3 regions of the Bartonella sp. bp_1 genome follow, and region 3 is predicted to be linked to each of the others. Evidence: predicted binding sites of a transcription regulator. Region 3 holds the regulator's gene; each other region holds the start of a gene.

Region 1 (8,263 bases), 230 kb from region 3:
GAACATTGAGCAGGCTGTTACGTGTTGTCGGTGCTGTTGATAAAAATGGCTGGATATCTGTTTCAAGAAACCACCGCATTTTTTTCATGGGCTCGGATCCAACCTGTTTGCGCAATATGGGTTTGGTTGCCTTGTCTATAAGACCCGCACCTGTAACCGGTTTCAGATTCTGCTGGTCATCGTCGAGATGATAGCTGATCAGCATGGCCTGCTCAAAACCGCGGGAGAGGCTTATGTCGACGCGGCCATAGGCCATGTTGATGTTTGGGTTGTTGTGTATTTCTTTGACAAAATACGGGCCAATATCGGCACTTGGTATTTCGTCAAATCGGGCAACAAGCTTTTGGTTTGGTACCAGTTCGATTTCTACATCGACAATAATACCCATAAGACCGTAGCCGCCAATAGCAGCATGAAAAAGATGCGCGTTTTTATTTCGACTGCAATAGATGACGTTGCCGGATGCCATCATCAGGTTGAAGCTTTTGATGCTGTTAGTAAATTGTCCCCAAGGCACAGCCCATCCATGAGCATTGGCCGATAGGGTGCCGCCCACTGAAAAATCATTATTGGATTGCATGATTTTGGGTGAAAGCCCCAGTTTGTCAAGAATGGGAATAATCCTGTTCCAACACATGCCGCCACTGACAGAGGCTGTTTGTGCTGCTTGGTCTATATTGATCCAGCCATTTTTAAAGAGGGCGAGATCGCCATTTTTAGGAATAGCCTGTCCGCCCATACTGTGTAAGGCACCAGCAGTGAGAAAAGGAACATCGGCTTTTTGAGCATTGTAAAGGACGTTGCGTAAGGCAATGATTGCTTTTTCTTTTTGGTCGGCAGCAATATTTTCGATATGGTGTAGGGGTGTCCAATTGAGACCGCTTGCATCATTAATTCCGACACTTGCCAAAGCCGGGTGGCTTAAAAAAGGGGTGGCAATCGATGATAGGCCGAATGCCGTTCCCTGTTTTAAAAATTGTCGCCGTCCCCGCTTGAACATAATCAGGCCTATTTATGAATCGGCCGTCGTTCCAGCAGCTCTTTTAGGAATTTGCCGGTATAGGAGCGTTTTTCTTCAGCAATATCTTCCGGTCGTCCAACGGCGACAATTTCACCACCGCCGTCACCACCTTCAGGGCCAAGATCGATGATCCAGTCAGCTGTTTTGATGACTTCCAGATTATGTTCGATGACGGCTACTGTGTTACCCTGATCAACCAGCTCATGTAATACTTCAAGAAGCTTGGCTACGTCATGGAAATGTAGGCCGGTTGTCGGTTCATCCAAAATGTATAATGTGCGACCTGTCGCACGGCGTGACAATTCTTTGGCCAATTTGACACGTTGTGCCTCGCCGCCTGATAATGTGGTTGCCTGCTGTCCGACTTTAATGTAGCCGAGACCAACCTTGACCAATGTTTCCATTTTGTCACGGATGGCCGGTACGGCTGAAAAGAAAGAAGCGGCTTCTTCTACTGTCATGTCCAGCACATCGGCGATTGATTTGCCTTTAAACAGAACATCGAGTGTTTCACGATTATAGCGCTTACCGTGGCAGACGTCGCAGGTCACATAAACATCGGGCAGAAAATGCATTTCGATTTTGATAACACCGTCCCCCTGACAAGCTTCACAGCGGCCACCCTTGACGTTGAATGAAAAACGGCCGGGTTGATAACCACGTGCTTTAGCTTCCGGCAAACCGGCAAACCAGTCGCGGATCGGGGTAAAGGCACCGGTATAGGTGGCGGGATTGGAGCGTGGTGTGCGTCCAATTGGGGACTGATCAATATCAATTACCTTGTCGAGCAGTTCCAATCCGTCAATCTTGTCGTGTTCGGCAGGATGTTCACGACTGCCCATAATGCGTCTTGATGCGGCTTTGAAAAGCGTTTCAATCAGGAAAGTCGATTTGCCGCCACCCGAAACGCCAGTGACGCAGGTAAACGTGCCTAGCGGTATATCGGCACTGACATTTTTCAAATTGTTGCCACGTGCTCCCACGACGTGCAGTTTTTTCTTCTTGTCAATTTTACGCCGTTCTGCCGGCAGGCTGACTTCTTTTTTGCCGGAAAGATATTGGCCGGTCAAAGAGGCCGGATTTTCCATGATTTCTTGCGGCGTACCTTTGGCGATAACTTCACCCCCATGTATGCCGGCTGCCGGTCCGATATCGACCACATAATCGGCTGTCAGAATGGCATCTTCATCATGTTCAACAACAATGACTGTATTGCCGAGGTCGCGCAGATGGCGCAATGTATCAAGTAAACGGGCATTATCGCGCTGATGTAGGCCGATAGAAGGCTCATCCAGCACGTAAAGTACACCCGTCAGGCCGGAGCCGATTTGTGAGGCCAGCCGTATGCGCTGGCTTTCGCCGCCTGAAAGTGTGCCGGAGTTACGTGAAAGGGTCAGATATTCCAGCCCGACATCGTTGAGAAATTTTAGCCTTTCGCGGATTTCCTTCAAAATACGATAGGCGATGTCCTTTTGTTTTTCGCTAAAATTTTTGTCGATATTTTGAAACCATTGGTCAGATTTCAAAATCGACATTTCCGAGACTTCACCAATATGCAGCCCGCCAATTTTTACGGCAAGTGCTTCCGGTTTTAGACGGTAGCCTTTGCACGAAGGGCAGGGCGAAGATGACATGTAGCGCTCGATCTCTTCACGCGACCAGGCTGAGTCTGTTTCTTTCCAGCGTCTTTCCATGTTGGGAATGACGCCTTCAAATGTTTTGGTTGTCGTATAGGAGCGCACACCATCATTATAGATAAAGTCGATTTCTTTTTTGCCGGTGCCATATAAAATGGCGTGGCGCGCTTCATCATCAAGTGTTGACCATTTTTCTGTAACTTTGAAGCCATAGGCTTTGGCGAGTGCTTCCAATGTTTGTATATAATAGGGCGATGATGATTTGGCCCATGGCGCAATAGCGCCATTGCGTACGGTCAGGCTTTCATCGGGTACAACGATTGAAGGATCTATCGCCTGTTGCGTTCCCAGACCATCACAAGTCGGGCAGGCGCCAAAGGGATTGTTAAATGAAAAAAGTCTTGGTTCGATTTCAGGTATTGTGAAACCGGATACGGGACAGGCAAATTTTTCGCTGAAGATCAGTCGCTCATGGGTTTCATTTTTTGATTTATTGGCTGAGCCGCCGGATGTTTCGTTTTCCGGTAGAGGCTTGTCGGCAAGTTCGGCAATAGCAAGTCCATCGGCCAGCTTTAGGCATGTTTCCAGACTGTCGGCAAGACGCGTTGCTAGATCAGCACGTACGACAACACGGTCAACCACAACGTCGATGTCATGTTTGTATTTCTTGTCGAGAGCAGGGACATCGGCAATTTCATAAAAGACGCCATCAACCTTGACGCGTTGAAAACCTTTTTTCAAAAGTTCGGCAAACTCTTTGCGATATTCACCTTTTCGGCCGCGTACAATTGGTGCCATGATATAAAGACGGGTGCCTTCATCCAGTTCCATGACACGGTCTACCATTTGGCTTACGGTTTGACTTTCGATCGGCAGGCCGGTCGCCGGTGAATAGGGAACGCCAACGCGGGCAAAAAGTAGACGCATATAATCGTGGATTTCAGTCACGGTACCAACAGTCGAACGTGGATTGCGGCTGGTGGTCTTCTGCTCGATGGAGATGGCGGGCGATAATCCGTCAATCTGGTCCACATCGGGTTTTTGCATCATTTCTAGAAATTGGCGTGCATAAGCTGAAAGGCTTTCAACATAACGGCGCTGGCCTTCTGCATAGATCGTATCAAAGGCAAGTGATGATTTGCCTGATCCCGATAGTCCGGTCATGACAATGAGTTTGTCGCGAGGCAGATCGATATCGATATTTTTGAGATTATGTTCACGCGCGCCGCGAATGGAAATGAATTTATGATCGACCATGGAGGATTCCAGAATAAGAACAAAAATGGAACAAGAAGGTTATCAGATAGGTGTTTTTATATTAAAATGCAATGGCTTTGATAATATCATTATGCATATCATGAACGAATGAAATGGCTATAAGTTCTGTGGAAAGACATATAAATCCATCCGCATGCACTGCCGTTATGTACAAAAGACTGTATGGTGACGCGATCTTTTTTAGGCGTATCGCCTTTTTGCTTGGAGTGGTGTTATGGCTGGCAGTGTTAACAAGGTTATTCTGGTTGGAAATGTAGGGGCTGATCCTGAAATCCGTCGCCTCAATTCTGGTGATCAGGTTGCAAGTTTGCGTCTTGCAACATCGGAAAGCTGGCGGGACCGTAATACTGGCGAGCGTAAAGAGCGTACCGAATGGCATAGTGTTGTTATTTTCAACGACAATCTGACCAAGGTTGTCGAGCAATATGTCAAAAAAGGTGCCAAACTCTATATTGAAGGTCAGCTACAGACACGTAAATGGCAGGATCAGAACGGTAATGACCGTTATACGACGGAAGTGGTGCTGCAGAAATATCGCGGTGAATTGCAGATGCTTGATAGTCGTGGTGAAGGCGGCGGCCGTGGACAGATTAGTGATCAATCCGGCGGTGGTTACGGTAGTTCGCAAGGCGGTTTTGATCAGGGCGGCTTTGGCAGTAGTCAGTCGGGTGGATCATCTGGCAGCAGTAATTTCTCCCGCGATCTCGATGACGAAGTGCCGTTTTAGGTTTACCTTACAACAGGGTGCGTATCCCATTGGCAACAAATTGCACGGCCAATGCCGCAAGCAGAAGGCCGAACAGACGGGTTACAATACTACGGCCAGTAGAGCCTAAAAGGCGGTCAATTGGCCCTGCAAGTGCCATGAATCCGTAACATATGATGACGGATATCAATATGATGAAGAGTGTCGTGCCAGCCCCTCGAATGCCATGATGGTCGCTGGCAATGAGTATGGTGGCAGAGATTGAGCCGGGGCCGGCTATCATTGGCACAGCAAGGGGGAAGGCGGCGACATTGCGGATGTGGTCTTTGGTTATGTCGTTTTGTATGCTTTTTTCTTTGCGTGTTGAGCGTTTTTCAAAGATCATTTCAAAGGCGATGGTAAAGAGCAGGATCCCCCCTGCGACTTGAAAAGCCCCCATGGAAATGCCGAGTGTCGCCAATATCGATATGCCGCCAAAAGCGAAGAATGCCAACACGGCAAAGGATACAATGGTAGCAAAAAGTGCGGTAAAGTGGCGCTGATGCTTATTCATATCCTCCGTTACCCCTAAAAATATGGGGAGGAGACCAGGTGGATCGATGGCGACCAGCAATGTAATAAGGGCGCTGATGATGGTGGTATTTTCTATCATCGGTTTACTTCCCTGTTTGATTCTTAATTCGCACTTAAATGCCCACAATATGACCTTATAAAAAATAAGTCATCCACTGCTTTTTATGTTGATGATTTAAGTTGTTGAAATAAAATAGTAAATTACGGATGAAAAAAGGTGCCTCAAGTGGCGCTTTGATGCTTTTTTGGCTATAAAGTTGATTGAATTGATTCTGAAATAGAGAGTGTTGTTGTCGTGACCGATCAAACCTTGCCGCCTTCTTTTGATGAGCCCAATGGTATTGAGCCTGTAAATATTATTGAGGAAATGCAGCGTTCCTATCTCGATTATGCCATGAGCGTAATCGTGTCACGTGCGCTTCCCGATGTGCGCGATGGTATGAAACCTGTGCATCGACGTATTCTCCACGCCATGAATGAGCTGGGGCTGGGGTATAATAAATCCTATCGCAAATCAGCAACGGTTGTCGGCGAAGTGATGGGTAAATACCATCCGCATGGAGACTCCTCGATTTACGATGCGCTTGTACGTATGGCGCAAGATTTTTCGATGCGTAGCCCCTTGATTGATGGTCAGGGTAATTTTGGATCGATTGACGGTGACCCTCCGGCAGCCATGCGCTACACCGAGTGCCGTCTGGAAAAAGTTTCAGAAACCTTGCTGATGGATATCGACAAGGATACAGTCGATTTTCAGGACAATTATGATGGCCGTGAACAGGAACCTGCTGTTCTTCCGGCGCGCTTCCCCAATCTTCTGGTTAATGGTTCGGGTGGTATTGCCGTTGGGATGGCAACGAATATTCCACCGCATAATCTGGGCGAGGTCATTAATGGCTGTGTGGCACTGATCGATAATCCGGACATCACATTAGATGAGATGATCGAGATTATTCCAGGGCCTGATTTCCCGACGGGTGGTATCATTCTTGGGCGCTCCGGTATCCGTTCGGCCTATGAGACGGGCCGTGGTTCGGTCATTATGCGCGCCAAGGTTGATATCGAAGAAATCCGTGGTGACCGTCAGGCAATCGTCGTTACTGAAATTCCTTATCAGGTCAATAAAGCCACGATGATTGAAAAAATGGCTGAACTGGTACGTGATAAGCGTATTGAAGGCATTTCCGACCTACGTGATGAGTCTGACCGTGAGGGATATCGTGTTGTTATTGAATTGAAGCGTGATGCGGTTGCCGATGTGGTATTAAACCAGCTTTATCGCTACACACAGCTTCAGACCTCTTTTGGTTGCAACATGGTGGCGTTGAATGGCGGCAAGCCGGAACAGATGGTTCTGCTTGATATGCTGCGTGCTTTTGTTACCTTCCGCGAGGAAGTGGTCAGCCGTCGTACCAAATATTTGTTGCGCAAAGCCCGCGAGCGCGCCCACGTCTTGGTGGGATTGGCGATTGCTGTTGCTAATATTGATGAAGTCATTGCATTGATCCGTAAGGCACCAGATCCGCAAACCGCACGTGACCAGTTGATGACACGTCGCTGGCCGGCTTCTGACGTGGCACCATTGATCAAGCTGATCGATGATCCACGCCATATTATTCATGAAGACAATACCTATAATTTGTCGGAAGAACAGTCACGCGCGATCCTTGAATTGCGTTTGCAGCGACTGACGGCCTTGGGGCGTGACGAAATTGCTGATGAATTGAATTCAATTGGCGTCGAAATAGCCGATTATCTTGATATTCTTGGCTCTCGCTTGCGGATTATGGGCATCGTTAAGGATGAAATGGTAGCGTTACGTGATGAGTTTGCCACACCGCGTCGCACAGAGTTCGGTCTTGGTGGCGCAGAAATGGACGATGAAGACCTGATTGCCCGTGAGGATATGGTCGTTACCGTTAGCCATTCCGGCTATATCAAGCGCGTGCCGCTTTCTACCTATCGCGCCCAGCGCCGCGGTGGTAAAGGCCGTTCGGGTATGTCGACCAAGGATGAGGACTTTGTGACCCGCCTGTTCGTGGCCAATACCCATACACCGGTCTTGTTTTTCTCGTCACGTGGCATTGTTTATAAGGAAAAGGTCTGGCGTCTACCCGTCGGAACACCGCAATCGCGCGGCAAGGCACTGATCAATATGCTGCCATTGCAACAGGGTGAACGTATCACGACCATCATGCCATTGCCGGAAGACGAGGCAAGCTGGGGCGAACTGGATATAATGTTCGCGACAACACGTGGTACGGTACGTCGTAATAAATTGTCGGATTTTGTTCAGGTCAACCGTAATGGCAAGATTGCCATGAAGCTTGATGATGAAGGTGATGAAATCCTCTCTGTTGAGACCTGTACCGAACAGGACGATGTTGTCCTGACAACGGCTTTAGGTCAGGCGATCCGCTTTGCCGTGACTGATGTGCGCGTTTTTGCCGGACGTAATTCCATTGGTGTGCGTGGTATCAATCTTGGCAAGGGGGATATGGTTATTTCCATGACTATTCTCGGCCATGTCGATGCGACACCGGCGGAGCGTTCTGCCTATATCAAGCGGTCGATTGCCGAGCGTCGTGCAGCAGGTGCTGAAGCGGATGATATTACGATTGTCGGTGAAGATGATGTCGGCACCGAGGCGGAATTGAATGATGAGCGTTATGCCGAATTGCAGGCCCGTGAGCAGACTTTGCTGACAATCAGTGAATTCGGTTATGGTAAGCGTTCTTCATCCTATGAATTTCGTATTTCCAACCGTGGGGGTAAAGGTATTCGGGCAACCGATCCATCCAAGATTGGTGAAATCGGTAAGCTGGTTGCAGCTTTCCCTGTTGAACCGGTTGACCAGATCATGCTGGTGTCGGATGGTGGTCAGCTGATCCGTGTGCCGGTCGATGGTATTCGTATCGCTGGTCGTTCAACCAAGGGTGTGACAATCTTCAAGACGGCTCAGGGTGAAAAAGTGGTCTCTGTCGAACGAATTTCCGAGCCGGAAGATGACGGCGAAGAAGATTTGGATAGCAATGCTATTGAAACGGC
Region 2 (8,263 bases), 1.1 Mb from region 3:
CACTGCCTGCTTTTGAAGCGGACAGGATTTTTTTAATTCTGTCGGGTGAGATGTTTTTCTGGACATCAAGGCATAGCACACATTCGGGGAAAAGGGGGGCTTTGTTGTTACTCATTCTCTTTTTGCTCCGGCTTGATCCATGGTGTGGATTTTGATCCCAATGTGCAACAGTTCTCATTAAATGATGGTTACGATTTTTCATTCTTATCTAACGTTGCATTTCAAGATGGAATGAAAGTTGACCAGCATGGCGATAAAAAGGGCACAATTATGGAATTATTTCGGATATGATGAAGTTCGACATGGATAGATGTGTGTTGTGTTTCTATCGGTCAATGTGAAGCGGAGAAAGTCATTGAAGCCAGTAAAGCCACTCTATGGCAATGAAAATGGTAACGGCACCATCAAAGCGCCGCGTGATACACGTCTTGATGTGTTCCGTGCATTGGCTTTGATTACGATTTTTATCAATCATGTGCCGGGGACGATCTTTGAATATTTGACCCATAAGCATTATGGATTTTCTGATTCGGCTGAGGCTTTTGTCCTTATTTCCGGTATTGCGGTCGGCTTGGCTTATGGTGCCAAATTTGAAGTTGGCAACCGTTTGCTGCTGACTTTAAAATTGTGGCGGCGGTCTTTTACGCTCTATTCGACCCATATTCTGACAACACTTGTATCATTGGCCATTTTTCTATCGGCTGCGGTATTTTTCCATCATCCGGCTTTTTTAAAGCAGATCAATATTGCGCCTTTGCTCAAGGATCCGGTAAACGGGCTTGTCGGTCTGGTTACCCTTGGTCACCAGTTGGGCTATAATAATATATTGTCGCTTTATATGGTGCTTATTCTGGCATCACCCTTGATGCTTTACCTTGCCTCACGCAGCTTGAAACTGTTGGTTGCGTTTTCGGTTGTCCTTTATCTTGTGGCCGGTTGGTTCGGTGTGGCGCCGCATAATTATCCGACCAAGGGCTTGTGGTTTCTCAATCCGCTTTCATGGCAGCTTATTTTCGTAATTGGCATGGTTGCGGTTATCCATGTGCGCCGTGGCGGAAAGCTGCCATCCCATCCTTTATTGTTGGCATTGGCAATCGGTTATCTGGTCATGTCGTTCTTGTGGGTACGGTTGGGTTGGTGGTGGATTGATCCCTCCATGGGATTGCCGCGGACATTGACCGGTTTTAACAAGACATTCTTGTCTGTGCCGCGTCTATTGCATGTTTTGTCGCTTGCCTATGTGGTTGTTATGATTCCGCGCCTGTCCAATCTTGCCCGTGTCAATATTCACCATCCTTTGGCTATTCTTGGTAAACACAGTCTTGCTGTTTTTGTTGCCGGCACCATTCTGGCCATGGCGGAGCAAGTTCTTAAAAAAGTTAATTCCGGCGGCCTTCCTTATGATACCTTGTTGATTGCAACCGGTATTATTATGCAGTTTACTGTTGCCTATTATCTGGAATGGATCAAACAGTTGACATCTGGTAAGCGTCAGGATGCATCGCTTGTTGCATCAGCAGCCGTGCGTGACGAGGCAACGGCAGAGCCGGTGCCTGCGCTTTCCAAGCTGTAATGACCAATATCAAGTAGTGGCAATGTCGGTGTATTTGACCGCATTAACCTTGCATTAAGACTGTGATTGCTTTCCTGCTTTGACTGATGCATTTTGAGCCGGAAACAGCCCATGAAACTTTTATGGTGATCAGGGGTTTTATATCAGTTATTTAAAGGCATAGAGTATTCGCCATGACCAAGGCACATGCACAACAGGCAGATAATATGATTGTGCTGATGGAGCATGAGGCTTTTGGCGTGGTTTTTGACAAGCTTTATGCCTATGGCATGGCCTTGATTGAAGAAACAGCCGCTTATATTGATGGTGAAGGCAAACATCTTGCCAAGACCTTATCTTCATCTGTAACCAATCTTTATACGGCAGAAGCCATGCGGATGAGCACAAGACTCATGCAGGTTGCTTCGTGGCTTTTGCTTATTCGCGCCGGACGTGAAAAGGAAATGAGTGAGGAGCAGATTGCAGCCGAGAAGGCCAAGGTTTCGCTTGAGACGCCTTCAAAACAGGATATTGATCCTGATTGGCTGCAATTGCCGCAGAATTTTCGTGATCTTGTCATGCGTTCACTGCAGTTGGAAGAGCGTGTGCGGCGCCTTGATCATGATATTGACAGCATCATTGAACCGCATGAAGAAGTGCATAATCCTGTTGCCCGCCAGATTGGACGGATACAGGATGCTTTCGACAGGCGTTAGTGTCTGCCATCGTCTTATACAGGCAAATTGATATAAATCTGTTTACTTTGTTTCCCTTTTGTTCACATTTTTCTATTATCCGTTCTAGAAATTGGATAAGGTCGGGCAATGACAGAAGCGATTCGTATATTAGGTATTGATCCAGGTTTGCGCCGCACGGGATGGGGTGTCATTGAAAGTCTTGGCAATAGTTTGAAATTTATCGGGGCCGGTACAATCCGTTCCGATGAAAAATGCGATCTGGCTTCACGACTGTGCCAGCTATATGAAGGGTTGAGCAGTATTATTCATCACTATCAACCGCATGAGACTTCGGTTGAGCAGACCTTTGTCAATAAGGATGCAGGTGCAACATTAAAACTAGGACAGGCACGCGGCATTGCATTGCTCGTGCCGGCTCAAGCGGGATTAAAGGTTGCTGAATATGCCCCTAATGCGGTCAAGAAATCAGTGATCGGTGTTGGACATGGTGAAAAGCAGCAAATCCATATGATGGTCAAAGTCTTGATGCCCAGAGCGGAATTTGATTCAAGTGACGCGGCAGATGCCTTGGCAATCGCTATATGCCACGCACATAATCGATCTTCTCTGGCTCTTAAAATGAAAGTTAGCGCATGATCGGCAAACTTAAAGGTATTGTGGATGAAATCGATGATGATCATTTGATCATCGATGTTCATGGAGTTGGTTATGTGGTTTTTGCGTCTGTGCGTACACTTTCAAACCTTCCGGGAACGGGAGAGGACATTATTCTTTTTATAGAAACGCAGGTACGGGAGGATGCCATTCGGCTGTTTGGGTTTTCGTCCAAGATTGAACAGGAATGGTTTCGCCTCCTGCTGAATGTACAAGGCGTTGGTGCCAAGGTGGCTCTTGCGGTTTTAGGGACGCTGTCGGCCAGTGAGTTGGCTAATGCAATAGCATTGCGAGACATTGCTATGGTCAGTCGCGCGCCGGGAGTTGGTAAAAAAGTGGCTGAGCGTATTGTCACCGAGCTTAAGAACAAGGCCCCTGCCTTTAGTGGTGGTGGCGATATGGCGCTTAAGCAAAATATCGGTGATGGTGTTGCCTCTTCAGCTGTGGGTGATGCGGTTTCAGCTCTTGCCAATCTTGGTTATTCACGCGATCAGGCGGCCAATGCCGTTTCAGCAGCTTTAAAAGAGGCTGGTGAAGATGCACCATCTGCAACACTGATCCGGCTTGGCTTGAAGGCGCTTTCCCGGTAAGAAGAATGTTAAAACAAGGCGCTTAGATGGAAAATGATCGTTTGATTTCGGCTGATATGCGTGGTGAAGATAGTGATCCGTCATTGCGGCCGCAGACGCTCGACGATTTTATCGGTCAGGCGGCAGCACGCGCCAATCTTAAAATTTTTATTGAAGCGGCCAAAACGCGCAAGGAAGCGCTGGACCATGTGCTGTTTGTCGGTCCGCCCGGATTGGGTAAAACAACATTGGCACAAATTATGGCACGTGAACTGGGTGTTAATTTTCGTTCGACATCGGGGCCGGTTATTGCCAAAGCAGGTGATTTGGCAGCGCTTTTGACGAATTTGGAAGAAGGCGATGTGTTGTTTATTGACGAGATCCACCGTCTCAGTCCGGCAGTCGAGGAAATCCTGTATCCGGCTATGGAAGATTATCAACTGGATCTGATTATCGGTGAAGGGCCAGCAGCGCGTTCGGTCAAGATTGATCTGGCAAAGTTCACTCTTGTGGCGGCGACAACCCGTTTGGGACTTTTGACGACGCCGCTACGTGATCGTTTTGGCATTCCGGTAAGGTTGAATTTTTATACGGTGGAAGAGCTGGAACAGATTGTCCGCCGTGGTGCGCGATTGATGAAAATTGCAATTTCCGACGATGGTGCGCATGAAGTTGCGGCGCGTGCACGTGGCACACCGCGTATTGCCGGGCGTTTGCTGCGGCGGGTGCGAGACTTTGCTCTTGTTGGTGGTGTAGATGTTGTTGACCGCAGGATTGCCGATGAAGCTTTGTTGCGGCTAGAGGTTGACGGGCGCGGTCTTGATCAGCTTGATCGGCGTTATCTTAGCATGATTGCGGAAAACTTTGGCGGTGGACCGGTTGGAATTGAAACAATCGCGGCTGGTCTTTCGGAGCCGCGCGATGCTATCGAGGATATTATCGAACCCTATCTGATCCAGCAGGGTTTTATCCAGCGTACACCGCGTGGGCGTATTATGACACCGAAAGCTTTTGAACATATGGGATTGGCTGCACCGCAAACAGTTGCAACGCCGCAATTTGGATTATTTGAAGATGACGAATAGTCAAGAAAATATAGCGCTTGACGGTATTCTAAAAGATGGTCGTCATTGTTTGCAGGCGCGTATTTATTATGCGGATACAGACTTCTCCGGTGTTGTCTATCATGCCCGTTATCTTGAGTTTTTAGAACGTGGTCGTTCCGAGTTTTTGCGGGCAAGCGGTATTCATCATACGCAATTGGCACAGGGGGAGACGGGTGAAAAACTGGCATGGATTGTGCGACGTATGGAGATCGAATTTAAAAAACCGGCACGTATTGATGATCTGGTGACGATTATAACATCAATTACAGCAATTAGCGGCGCGCGTGTCAGCATGCAACAGGCCATTTTTTGTAATGATGTGGAACTGGTCGTAGCCCGTGTTGAAGCAGCGATTATCAATGAAGAGGGACGCCCGCGGCGGTTTCCTAAAAGTTTTCAGCTGGCGCATTGATCATAAGCCGCAGTCAATTTTCTTTTTAGCTATCAGTTTTCAATCAGGACAAAGGCTGTTGCTGTCTCAAGGCTGACATGGGGTAGTTCGTGGCGGTAAACTTCCCGTTTTACTGCATTAATTGCTTGTTCGTATGAAAAGCCGTTTGCTACATATTCATAAAAACGAATGATGAAAATGGAAGCCTGATCGTCATAGACTTGCTTGCGTGCCAAGAGACTGCGTTTGGCACCGGCGGCCGCCAATGCGGAAGAAAAACCTAAAATACCATCTCCATAGCTGATATCGCCATCTGCCGTCTCGCAAGCAGAAACAATGACAAGTTCGGTATTTTGCAACGGCCAGTGCATGATCTCGGATGCGTGCAATATGCCGTCATTATCCGGATTGTCCTGTTTTGTCATTTGCGTCGGCGCTGAAAGAATGATCCCGCTGCGCTCCAATGGATCATCTTGTGTTGTAGAATCGGGTTTGAAAAATCCATGGGTGGCAAAATGAATAATAGTTTTATTGCGGCTTTCCTTATAAATATTGCGCTCATTGGCGTCTGAACCGCCAAGCCATATGGTTTTGGCCGATTTTTTATCAAGCAATTCATGTGCGGCCTGTGTTTCAATTTTTGTATAGGGTAAAGGAGCGAGCAGCATATGTTCGGGATAGCTGACGTTGCCGATAAGAAGGGCGGTCGTATCTTTTATAGAAGGCGTTTTGCGCATTGAATCAATAGCGGAACGATTGCGTGCAATGGTGACATCCCGCTTCATGAAAAAGGGCTGGTTATTTTTATCGAGAAGGGAATCAAAAGGCACAAGAGCCAGTTCGCCATCGGGTACGATATAGATATGTCTGATATCTTTAAGATTTTTTTCAAGTGGTGCAAGCAATATATCGTAGAATTTACGCAGGCTTTCATTTCCAGAAGAGCTGTCTATCTGACTTTGTTCTGAAAGCATGGCTTGAATAGAGTGAGCGGACTGGAGAACATGAACGAAGCTTTTATCACTTCCCAGTGTGATTATCGCAAAGAGATAATCTTGCATTTCGGCATTGTCTGACATTTTTGAATTTATAATGATGAAATCAATAATGGCTTCATCGGCATAAATAGGTAGGGCTCGATCCTTATCGGCTTGTTGTTGTCCGGTGTTTTTTTGGACGTCCATTTGTGTGCGCAAGGTACTTAAACGATCTGTCAGTTTCGATTCATTGATTGTCAGATCACGTTGAAACTTTGCTTTTTCTACAGGGTCTTGTGATTGGTAAAGCTGTACTCTGAGTGCGTCAATCGTTTTGAGGCGCTCTTTATCATCACTTGTTAAAGCATTGTGCTGCTGGAGAAGAAATTGTCTTTCCATTGAGATTGGCGTTTTCCATTCGTGTGCAATTGTTTCGATTAACAATGTTGCTTTAGGATCTTTTAGGGATGCATGGAGTGCAAAAGTAAATATCCGGCTGATGTCTTCATGTGTACTTTTGGCGATTTGATCGATGATGAAAGGATCGGATGTTGCAAAGAGTTCACGGCGTTGCCATTGGCGCAATCGCTGTTCAAGTTTTATATAGGCATCAACGGCGCCATCTGTTTCATATGATAATGCATAAACTGCTCTTTTGAGGCGGTAGATCGAAATGGGATCCAAAGGGCCGTAAATCATGTCACTCCATAAAGAGGATTTGTTGAGATATTGAATGGCTTTTTGGCAGTTGCCTTCTCGGGCTGTGGCTTGGGCTAATGCAAAAGCAAGATCAGCATTATAGGCGGAAGCATCGGCATTGTCAGGCAAGGTCGGCATAGTAGCTGTATCATGTTTGCCAAAAAGCGCATAAAACATCTTTTGTGCGAGCTGTGTATCAGGATGTTTGGCACCATAAGCATTTTGACGCTGTGCAATCATATGCTGGAATGTTTCAAAGGCTGTTTTGAAATCACCCAGTTCAAACAAATCAAGAGCCATATTGTAAAGGCTTGTCTGTGTATCTGGATGGGTAGCACCTAAATTTTGAACGCGCCATGAATAGGCTTTTTTATCCATTTCATAGGCTTTGTCCGGCTGTTTGATGGTGCGATAGACATTGGCCAAATTATTGGTTGTGGTCATGAATTGGTTATTATCGAGGCCAGCTTTCATGCTGCGCTGATAGGCCTCGCGCAAAAATAAAAGGGCCGCCGCAGGATGGCCTGCCACATCATAGGTTTGTCCCATACCATCATAAGCGATGATGGTGCGTGTGTCATTCAAGCCTCCGGTATGTTCAAGAATATCAATTGCCTTGCGATGATAGTCGATGGCTTTATCGAATTGCAGTTTGTCCCGCTCTAGGACGGCAAGATTGAAATAGGTTATGCCGAGAAAGACACTTTCGGGTTGGTTCGATATGGCGGTAAGCAGTAGCAAAAAAGTTTGAGACGCAGTTTCCATATGGCCACTATTTTGCAAGCGGATTGCCAGATTGTTGAGGGCCATACTATAATCATGGAAGTTGACCGCGCGTAGTTTTGTCAGTGCCTTTTCACGTACAACCATTGCCCCTGTCACATCACCGGCTTCTTCCATGAAGAAAGATTGTTTGACAAAGGCCTGCAATGTCGCAGAATCGTCACTGCCAAGCCAAAGTTCGCGAAAATGTGCCCAGTTTTGTGCAATGATTGCCGCTTTTTTCTTATTATTGGCAGCATAGATTGCTTCGGTATAGAGATACCAGACATGGTCGATGGCATCGGATGGTATATTGTCCAAGGGGATGTCGAGAGCTGTAGAAAGATATTCGGCGGCCTTGCGTGGCTGGCCGGTTTGTGTGGAAATTTCACCCATGTCCATAGCCAGTAAGAAACGGGTTTTATTGTCAGAGGTTTCATCAAAAAGTTTTTGAAGCCGCTCTAATGCACGATCAAAACGTCCTGACTGTATATCATCGGAAATGGTCTGGCGTATTTTATCAGGAAAATGGTCAAGCGCTTGTTCATGCGCAATAGCGACTGGCATATGAAAGACAATAAGGATTAAAAGTGACAGGATGCATTTGGGCATGATGTCCAAGCGGAAAAGAGCAGCAAATATTTTCATGTTTTGTGCCTCTGTCGTTGCTGCAATTTATGATATTTTATTATAGGTTTATATTGTGTTCTATAATGCCATTATATTGGTTTAATTATTAAAAACAGGATTGACGACGGAAAATAGGCTTGAGACTTTGGTTAAAGCGCCATATTGTCTATAATCAGTCATTGTTCATGTCCTGCTTCAGGCTGAATGGTTTCTGTACTGTAAAAT
Region 3 (8,263 bases):
CTGGGGTGGTATCCAAACATTTTCAGGGGTCTTGCCGCTTTGCCAAAAGACATCAATGGGAATACCGCCGCGCGGATACCAATAGCCACCAATCCGCAACCATTGTGGCTTTAACAAATCAAAAATCCGGCGTCCAATTGCAACGGTACAATCTTCATGAAAGGCGCCATGATTGCGAAAAGAGCCCAGATATAATTTAAGCGATTTGCTTTCAACCAGCCATTGGTCGGGAATATAATCGATAACCAGATGGGCAAAGTCCGGTTGTGCGGTGATTGGACACAATGATGTAAATTCGGGTGCGGTAAAGCGAACACAATAAGCTGTATCGGCTTGCGGATTAGGAACCTTTTCCAATACGGCCTCTTTGGGAGAGGCCGGTAAGTCTGTTTTTGTGCCGAGCTGCTTCAAGCCGTTATAGATGGATTTCTCACTCATTCGTCAGCCTCTTTCTTGATGTTTTTTTAATGTCTCTTGCCAGAAGTCTTCATCTTCATAATCGGTCGGATCGACAACTTCAGCAAGAAAAAAGGCTTCACGTCGTTCAACGCATGTTCCACAACGTCCGCAATGTTTTTCTCCGCCCTTATAACAAGACCATGTCTCGATAAAGGGAACACCATTTTCGTTGCCGTCACGGACAATGGCAGTTTTGTTTTTATCGACATAAGGCGCATAGAGCGAGACAGCATTGTCGAGTGATAGTTTTTCCATTGCATCAAATGCCGAAATAAAGTTGGGGCGACAATCGGGATAGATAAAATGGTCGCCGCCATGGACAGCAAGGGCGACATGGTCCGCTTTGTTTGCAGCCGCTATAGCATAAGCAATTGTTAAAAATACAGCGTTCCGATTAGGTACAACGGTTACCTTCATAGTTTCTTCGCTATAATGGCCATCAGGTACTGCGATATTGTCGGTTAAGGCTGATCCGATAAGGGCTTTGCCAATATTTGAAATATCAATGAGATGAAAGGGAACGCTAAGTTTTTGCGCACATAGCTTTGCGTATTGCATTTCTTTGCTGTGCTTTTGTCCATAATTGAATGAGATAATTGCACCAAGTGCGTTGCGGGCTTTGAGATGGTAGGCAAGGGTCACTGAGTCTAGGCCGCCTGAACAGATAAGATACGCATTCATTGTTATTATTTTCCATATCCGGTTTTTTCTGGACCACGCATATCCAAAAATTCCTGTTTGCCTGTTACGCCGTAGAGTTGCTTAAGAAAAAAGCGTACTTCTTGATTGTTTTTGAGCCGATTGCGATGCTGGTTTAATGTTCTTATCTTGATAAGGCCGGATTCTCCAAACCCATCAACAAGGACCAGACGCGGCTGACCTGTTCGCCAGCTCAAGACAACATTTGACATATCCATATCATGCACGACGATGCGGGTATGGCGCACCCATGAGATAATATCGACAATTTGCTCCATATAGAGGTCAATTTTATCGGCATAATACGCAATAGAATGGCCATAACCGTTATTTTCATCACATTCTGCTTCCATGACCATGCCCAGCCCCATATCTGTTTGGGCCAATTCAATAATAGATAGAATATGTGCACGGTCTTCAGGGGATTTGAATTTCTTAAATTCCCTATATTCACCCATATTGGTGCTATTGGTATGAAGTCCCTTCCATAAGCGTTTTACAGTCGAATAGCCGTAGATTTTTTTGATCCATTTTTGCAGCGGTATTTTAATCAGCAGGTTTTTATTGTCAGGATGTACGTAGACAGCTCGTGATGTTCCGGCAAATAAAGGTTTTTGATCTGATATCTTGATAATGGAGGTCATGGTTCACGCATGTATTCATAAAATTTTCGGGAACATACGCGCAATGGATAAGCAAGTAAATGCACAAAGAACCCTGTTGGGGAGGACAGCTATTCTATATATTGCCATCGGTCATTGATTAATCGTTCTTGTGGTCTGAAGCGCTGTTTATAATTCATCTTATGCGACCCCTCGACCCAATAGCCAAGATAGAGATAAGGGAGGCCCATATCTCGTGCTCGCTTGATATGATCAAGTATCATATAAGTGCCAAGTGAACGTTGAGAGAGAGACGGTCTATAAAAAGAATAGACCATAGATAACCCGTCGCTGATAACATCGGTCAGGGCCACGCCGACTAGCGAGCTTGACATGCAATCGTTTGCCGCTCCCATATCATCATTGCGATATTCAATAACCATTGTATCTACATGGGTATCTTCGATCATCATTTGATAGTCTTTCATTGTCATATCGGCCATCCCCCCGTTAGGGTGTCTATGGTCCTGATAGTCCTGAAAGAGTATGTATTGTTCCGGGTTTGCAAGTGGAAGGCACTGGTTTGAGAGAATATTGTGATTTCGTTTTTCAATGCGTTTCATTGATTTGTCCGCGGAAAAGGAAGCAACGCATACCCTCACGGATATGCATGCCTGACAGTTTTCACAAACTGGCCGATAAGCTATGTTTTGGGATCTCCTGAAACCACCTTGATTGAGCAGGTTGCCGATATCACAGGCAAATGGACCAGAAAGATGGGTAAACACTTTCCGTTCAAAATGCCCGTCAAGATAAGGACACGGTTGCGGTGCCGTCAAATAGAATTGCGGTTTTACCGTTTCGTGTTCGCTCATTCTGTCCGATATCCAGATATGATGTCAAAAACTGCAACACCTTGGTTGTCATATAATGTAGAATGATTATGGCCAGCGTGTTGTTTTATTTTTATTAGCGTGTGGCGGCCGTTACAATAATTTCAACCAGATAATCAGGGGACGCCAATTTGGCTTCGCCAGTTGCGCGTGCAGGCGTATTGTTAGGATCAACCCATTTTTCCCATACAGCATTCATTGCTTCGAAATATCTCATATCGCTCAGCCAGATTGTCGCTGAGAGGATCATGGATTTATCGCTATTTACACTGGCTAAAAGGCGATCGACTTCTGCCAGAGCGTCCTGTGTTTGTTTGGTAATATCCCCACCATTTTCCCCGACTTGTCCGGCTAAAAATGCCATCTTGTTATAGCTAACGACTGCACTCATAAGGTTGTTGGATTCAAGTCTGGTGATCGTCATTGTCTTTCCTTTTATTTATACAGCTATACCATAAAGGTCATAAGCATCTGATTTTTCTATTTTTACTGTTACGATGTCCCCTTGTCTCAGCGGACGGCGTGATGTGATGTGCACATTGCCATCAATTTCAGGTGCATCATATTTACTGCGACCGATTGCCTGTGTGCCATCGGCTTTGTCGATGATGACAGGCAGTCGTTTGCCAACTTTTTTGCTGAGTAGCTTGGCCGAAACTTTTTGCTGGGTTTCCATAAATTTGCGCCAACGCATTTCCTTTACGTCATCTGGAACCTCTAACAATCCTAATGCGTTGGAGGGTGCACCATGAACAGGTTCATATTTGAAACAACCTGCACGTTCGATTTTTGCTTCATTCAACCAGTGCAGCAACATATCAAAATCATCATCTGTTTCACCGGGAAAGCCAACAATGAAGGTAGAGCGCAAAGCAAGATCTGGGCAGATTTCTCGCCATTTTTCAATGCGCCTGCTTGTTTTTTCCTGATGGGCAGGACGCTTCATGTTTTTTAATACTGTTGGTGAAGCATGCTGGAAGGGGATGTCAAGATAAGGAAGTATCTTGCCGTCTGCCATTAAAGGAATAACATCATCAACATGCGGGTAAGGGTAGACATAGTGCATACGAATCCATATGCCCATTTCACCGAGTTCTGTAGCCAAATCTAGAAATTTAGTACGTATTTCACGATCTTTAAACGTGCTACTAGCGTATTTTAAGTCAACGCCATAAGCACTTGTATCCTGTGAAATGACAAGCAGTTCTTTGACACCTGCCTTAGCGAGTTTTTCTGCTTCGCGTAATACATCTGCGATCGGACGAGATACAAGATTGCCGCGAAGATGCGGAATAATACAGAAACTGCAGCTGTTGGAACAGCCTTCGGAAATCTTGAGATAGGCATAGTGGCGGGGCGTCAGGCGAATTCCTTGTTCTGGCACAAGGTCGACAAACGGATCATGGATGGGTGGCGCGGCTTCATGAACTGCATTAAGCACACTTTCATAGGCTTGCGGGCCAGTAATCGCCATAACACTGGGATGTGCTTTACGGATAATATCAGGCTCGGCACCAAGGCAGCCTGTTACAATAACTTTACCATTTTCCTTGATGGCTTCACCGATATTAGCCAATGATTCATCCCGGGCAGAATCGAGAAATCCGCAAGTGTTGACGATCACAAGATCCGCACCTTCATGATTACGGGATATTTCATACCCTTCAGAACGCAGGCTGGTAATAATACGTTCGGAATCCACCAGGGCTTTAGGGCAGCCCAATGAAACAAAACTTATTCTTGGTGAAGGCATGAGTTATCCTGACATAGAAACCGGTTAGGCAAGTGAAAAATTCGTTTGTTGCCCATAACACATAGGAAACAGGCAAGCAATAAATGCCCATCGTCATAAAAGTAGTCTTAATAACGTCGGATCAGGCCAACAAGTTTTCCTTGAACGCGAATCCGGTCTGGCCCAAAAATACGCGTTTCATAAGCAGGATTGGCGGCTTCTAGTGCTATGGACGCTCCTTTGCGACGATAGCGTTTCAATGTTGCTTCTTCATCATCAACAAGGGCTACTACAATTTCTCCTGGACTTGCCGTGTCTGATTTTTTAATAATAACGGTATCACCATCAAAAATACCGGCTTCAATCATGGAATCGCCTTTAACCTCAAGCGCATAATGTTCACCGCCACCAATCATATCGGCAGGTAGGGAAAGTGTATTTGTTTGATGTTCTATGGCTGAGATTGGAACACCTGCAGCAATGCGTCCCATCAAGGGAACATTGACATTGGCAGCTTCTTCCATATCGGTAGGCATTGCCATTTTGGTTTGGGCAGGTGCAGTGTTTTTAACCAGACTAGGACGAAAACCACCAGCTGGTGCCAAGCCTGGAGCAATGGAGTCAGGAAGACGTACAACTTCCAATGCTCGAGCACGATTAGGCAAACGGCGTATAAAGCCACGCTCTTCCAAAGCAGTAATCAAGCGATGAATGCCTGACTTTGAAGCCAAATCAAGAGCTTCTTTCATTTCATCGAAAGAAGGGGGAATGCCCGTCTCTTTCATGCGGTCATGAATGAACAACAAAAGCTCATGTTGTTTGCGTGTCAGCATAATGGTCCCCAACAGAATCAATGAAAACAAAACAAGAACATACACTATATGTTCCATTATTGTTCTGCAAGGGTTTCAAAAAAATTAATTTTAAATGGGATATTTGATAATGAATAGAGAGACCCAAGGTCTCTCTATTCATATTTTTAGACTTATTAGAAAAAGCTTTTTCTTTGCCACCAGCCGGCACGCTTGGGCTTTTCGGCCTCCGGTTCGGTGTTTGAAGATGTGACAACGGGTTCGCTTATAGCTTCTTCTGTTGTCTTTTTAGATGCAGCTTTTTTGGTGCGCGTAGTCTTCTTGGGAGGATCAATTGTTGAGTTAGTTGCAGGCTCTTGATCTTTTATTGTCTCGTTAGCTGCTTTTTTACTGCGTCTAATTACTGCTTTTTTTGTTTTCTTGGCAGATTCTTCAATTTCTTTAATATCAGATTCTACTTCAATTGTGACTTCTGCCTGCTTGGGTGCAGCTTTTTTGCGGCCACGTTTTTTAGGCGCTTCTTCACTGATGTTTTCTATAGGTGTTTCTGCAACAGCAATGTCGACTATCTCTTGTGTCGATGGTGCTGTCTTGTTGTTGCGACGTGATTTCTTGGCCTTTGTTTGTGTCTTAGGCTCAGAAACTTGGTCAGGTGCAATAAATGTATCAAGGTTGCCGACAGGCTCAGCTGCTGGTGCATGACGGCGGCGACGTGCTTCGCGTACTTCACGCAGAGCCTGTTCGGCAAATGCACCGACTGGTTCTGCATAGGGAAGACGACGACGATCAAATTCACCATCCCGATTGCGGCGTCCACCGCGACGTCCACGACGACGACGGCGGCGGCGGTCCTCTTCACGTTCACTGTCAGATGATTCAATATTCTGGTTGTGCCCGTTTTCATTATCAGAATGGCGCTCGCCACGTTGTCCACGGCGACGGCGGTTTCTCGACGGACGATGTGATTCTGTCTGTTCGTTGTTTTCTTCTTCGTCCTCGAAAGTGATATCCTCGATTGGGTCTTCTTCTTCAACCGGCAGAAGCTGGATTGGTGCAGCGGGCGTGCCGGTTGCCTCAGCCCCCTTGATGATAATAAGATGCTGGTTTCCAACGCTTTCATCTGTTTCGAAGTTGATAACAAGACCAAAACGTTTTTCCAGATCCGCTAGGACTGTTCTCTTATGATTGAGAACATAAAGAGCGGTAGAAACAGGTGTACGGACCGTAATGTCAAAATGGCCATTGCGTAGAAGGTATTCTTCAATCGTACGAACGACATGAAGGGCCAGTGAAGAATCTGAACGCACATGCCCGGTACCGCCACAGTGGGTGCAGGGCTGGGTTGTGCTTTCAAGAACGGAAGCCCGAATGCGCTGCCGGCTCATTTCCATAAGACCAAAATGGGAAATACGACCGACCTGAATACGGGCGCGGTCATCTTTTAGGCAATCTTTCAACCGTTTTTCAACAGCACGAATATTGCGTTTCTCATCCATATCAATGAAGTCGATAACAACGAGACCGGCCAAATCGCGCAAGCGTAATTGACGGGCAACCTCTTCTGCCGCTTCTATGTTGGTCTGATAGGCTGTTTCCTCAATTGAATGTTCTTTTGTCGAGCGACCAGAGTTAACGTCGATTGCGACAAGTGCTTCAGTCTGATTGATGACAAGATAACCGCCAGATTTCAATGTGACTTGCGGCTGCAACATTTTATCTAGCTGTGTTTCGATGCCATTACGGGCAAAAATAGGGTAGGGATCACGATAGGGCTGAACAACTTTTGCATGGCTTGGCATAAGCATGCGCATGAAATCTTTAGCTTCGCGATAGCCTTCATCTCCGGCTACAAGAATTTCGCTAATATCTTTATTATAAAGATCGCGGATCGATCGCTTGATCAGGCTACCTTCTTCATAGACAAGGGCAGGTGCCGTCGATTGAAGTGTCAGATTGCGAACATTTTCCCATAAACGCATTAGATATTCATAATCGCGTTTAACCTCGACCTTAGTACGATTGGCACCGGCTGTACGCAAAATAACGCCCATGCCTTTGGGGACTTCAAGTTCCTTGACAATATCTTTAAGGCGCTTGCGATCCTGTACATTAGTAATTTTTCGTGAAATACCGCCACCACGAGCTGTATTGGGCATAAGTACGGAATAGCGTCCGGCCAGCGACAGATAGGTTGTAAGCGCCGCACCTTTATTGCCACGTTCTTCCTTGACTACCTGGATTAGCAAAATCTGGCGGCGCTTAATAACTTCTTGTATCTTATATTGCTTGCGCTGGAATCGTTGTGTCGGCACTTCTTCCATCGCATCACCGGCGCCGACTGATTCAATGCTGTCTTCACTATTTTCGTTGTCCTCATCAGGCTCAACGTCAACAGATTCTGCATCTTCATGGAGCGTATCGGTTTCTACGTCTTCTGCTATTGTTGCTTTCTTGGGTTGACGCCCGCGTTTCTTTTTAGCGCTTTTTTCAGCGATCAGGTCATCTTCTTCATTATCTTCAATAGCGGCCTGTTCCTCAGCTTCAATAAGAGCCTGACGATCGGCAACCGGAATTTGATAATAGTCGGGATGGATTTCGGAAAAAGCTAAAAAACCATGACGGTTGCCACCATATTCGACAAAAGCAGCCTGCAAAGAAGGCTCTACCCTTGTGACGCGGGCTAGATAGATATTTCCCTTTAACTGTTTTTTGTGCTGAGATTCAAAATCGAATTCTTCAATTCGGTTTCCACGAACAACAACAACCCGTGTTTCCTCCTGGTGGGAGGCGTCGATAAGCATTTTGTTTGACATTGTAAATAATCCTGAAGGCGACGCGCGATAAAGCAAGCAAAGGCTTTGTATGATCAAAGCTGTTTGAAATGGCGCGATGTCTGCCGTTAAATGGCTGTTTTGCAGAAAAAATAGATAAAGAGCGCGGTAAGTTCGCGGTGATCGCAGCCAAATGAGAGCTGTATATCGATATAGCCGGAAAAGACATAATCCTGCGCTGTCTCCACAAAACGGTTTTTCTCAAATCCGGTTATGCCGGATCACGAAACTTTAT

Evidence for each region. Region 3 encodes LexA, which represses DNA repair genes until DNA is damaged. Its sites were predicted from a motif close to TGTTCNNNNTGTGTTCNG; they were not measured.
Region 1: the regulator LexA is predicted to act here: its motif matches at 3,931-3,948, upstream of uvrA (excinuclease ABC subunit UvrA).
Region 2: the regulator LexA is predicted to act here: its motif matches at 2,317-2,334, upstream of ruvC (crossover junction endodeoxyribonuclease RuvC).

What each region holds. Positions count from the first base shown of each region.
Region 1 is NZ_CM147851.1:1,105,139-1,113,401, reverse strand. Features, by position in the region: gene ACYZ97_RS05465 (FAD-binding oxidoreductase) at 1-1,000, opposite strand, end outside; gene uvrA (excinuclease ABC subunit UvrA) at 1,009-3,915, opposite strand; gene ACYZ97_RS05455 (single-stranded DNA-binding protein) at 4,151-4,663, shown strand; gene ACYZ97_RS05450 (MarC family protein) at 4,671-5,294, opposite strand; gene gyrA (DNA gyrase subunit A) at 5,583-8,263, shown strand, end outside.
Region 2 is NZ_CM147851.1:1,974,822-1,983,084, reverse strand. Features, by position in the region: gene ACYZ97_RS09875 (thiamine phosphate synthase) at 1-115, opposite strand, end outside; gene ACYZ97_RS09870 (OpgC family protein) at 356-1,573, shown strand; gene ACYZ97_RS09865 (DUF1465 family protein) at 1,747-2,268, shown strand; gene ruvC (crossover junction endodeoxyribonuclease RuvC) at 2,377-2,886, shown strand; gene ruvA (Holliday junction branch migration protein RuvA) at 2,883-3,494, shown strand; gene ruvB (Holliday junction branch migration DNA helicase RuvB) at 3,521-4,558, shown strand; gene ybgC (tol-pal system-associated acyl-CoA thioesterase) at 4,548-4,991, shown strand; gene ACYZ97_RS09840 (CHAT domain-containing protein) at 5,024-8,056, opposite strand.
Region 3 is NZ_CM147851.1:876,604-884,866, forward strand. Features, by position in the region: gene queF (preQ(1) synthase) at 1-438, opposite strand, end outside; gene queC (7-cyano-7-deazaguanine synthase QueC) at 442-1,140, opposite strand; gene ACYZ97_RS04360 (YrbL family protein) at 1,146-1,802, opposite strand; gene ACYZ97_RS04365 (arginyltransferase) at 1,892-2,635, opposite strand; gene ACYZ97_RS04370 (RidA family protein) at 2,730-3,077, opposite strand; gene rimO (30S ribosomal protein S12 methylthiotransferase RimO) at 3,093-4,406, opposite strand; gene lexA (transcriptional repressor LexA) at 4,514-5,218, opposite strand; gene ACYZ97_RS04385 (Rne/Rng family ribonuclease) at 5,374-8,010, opposite strand.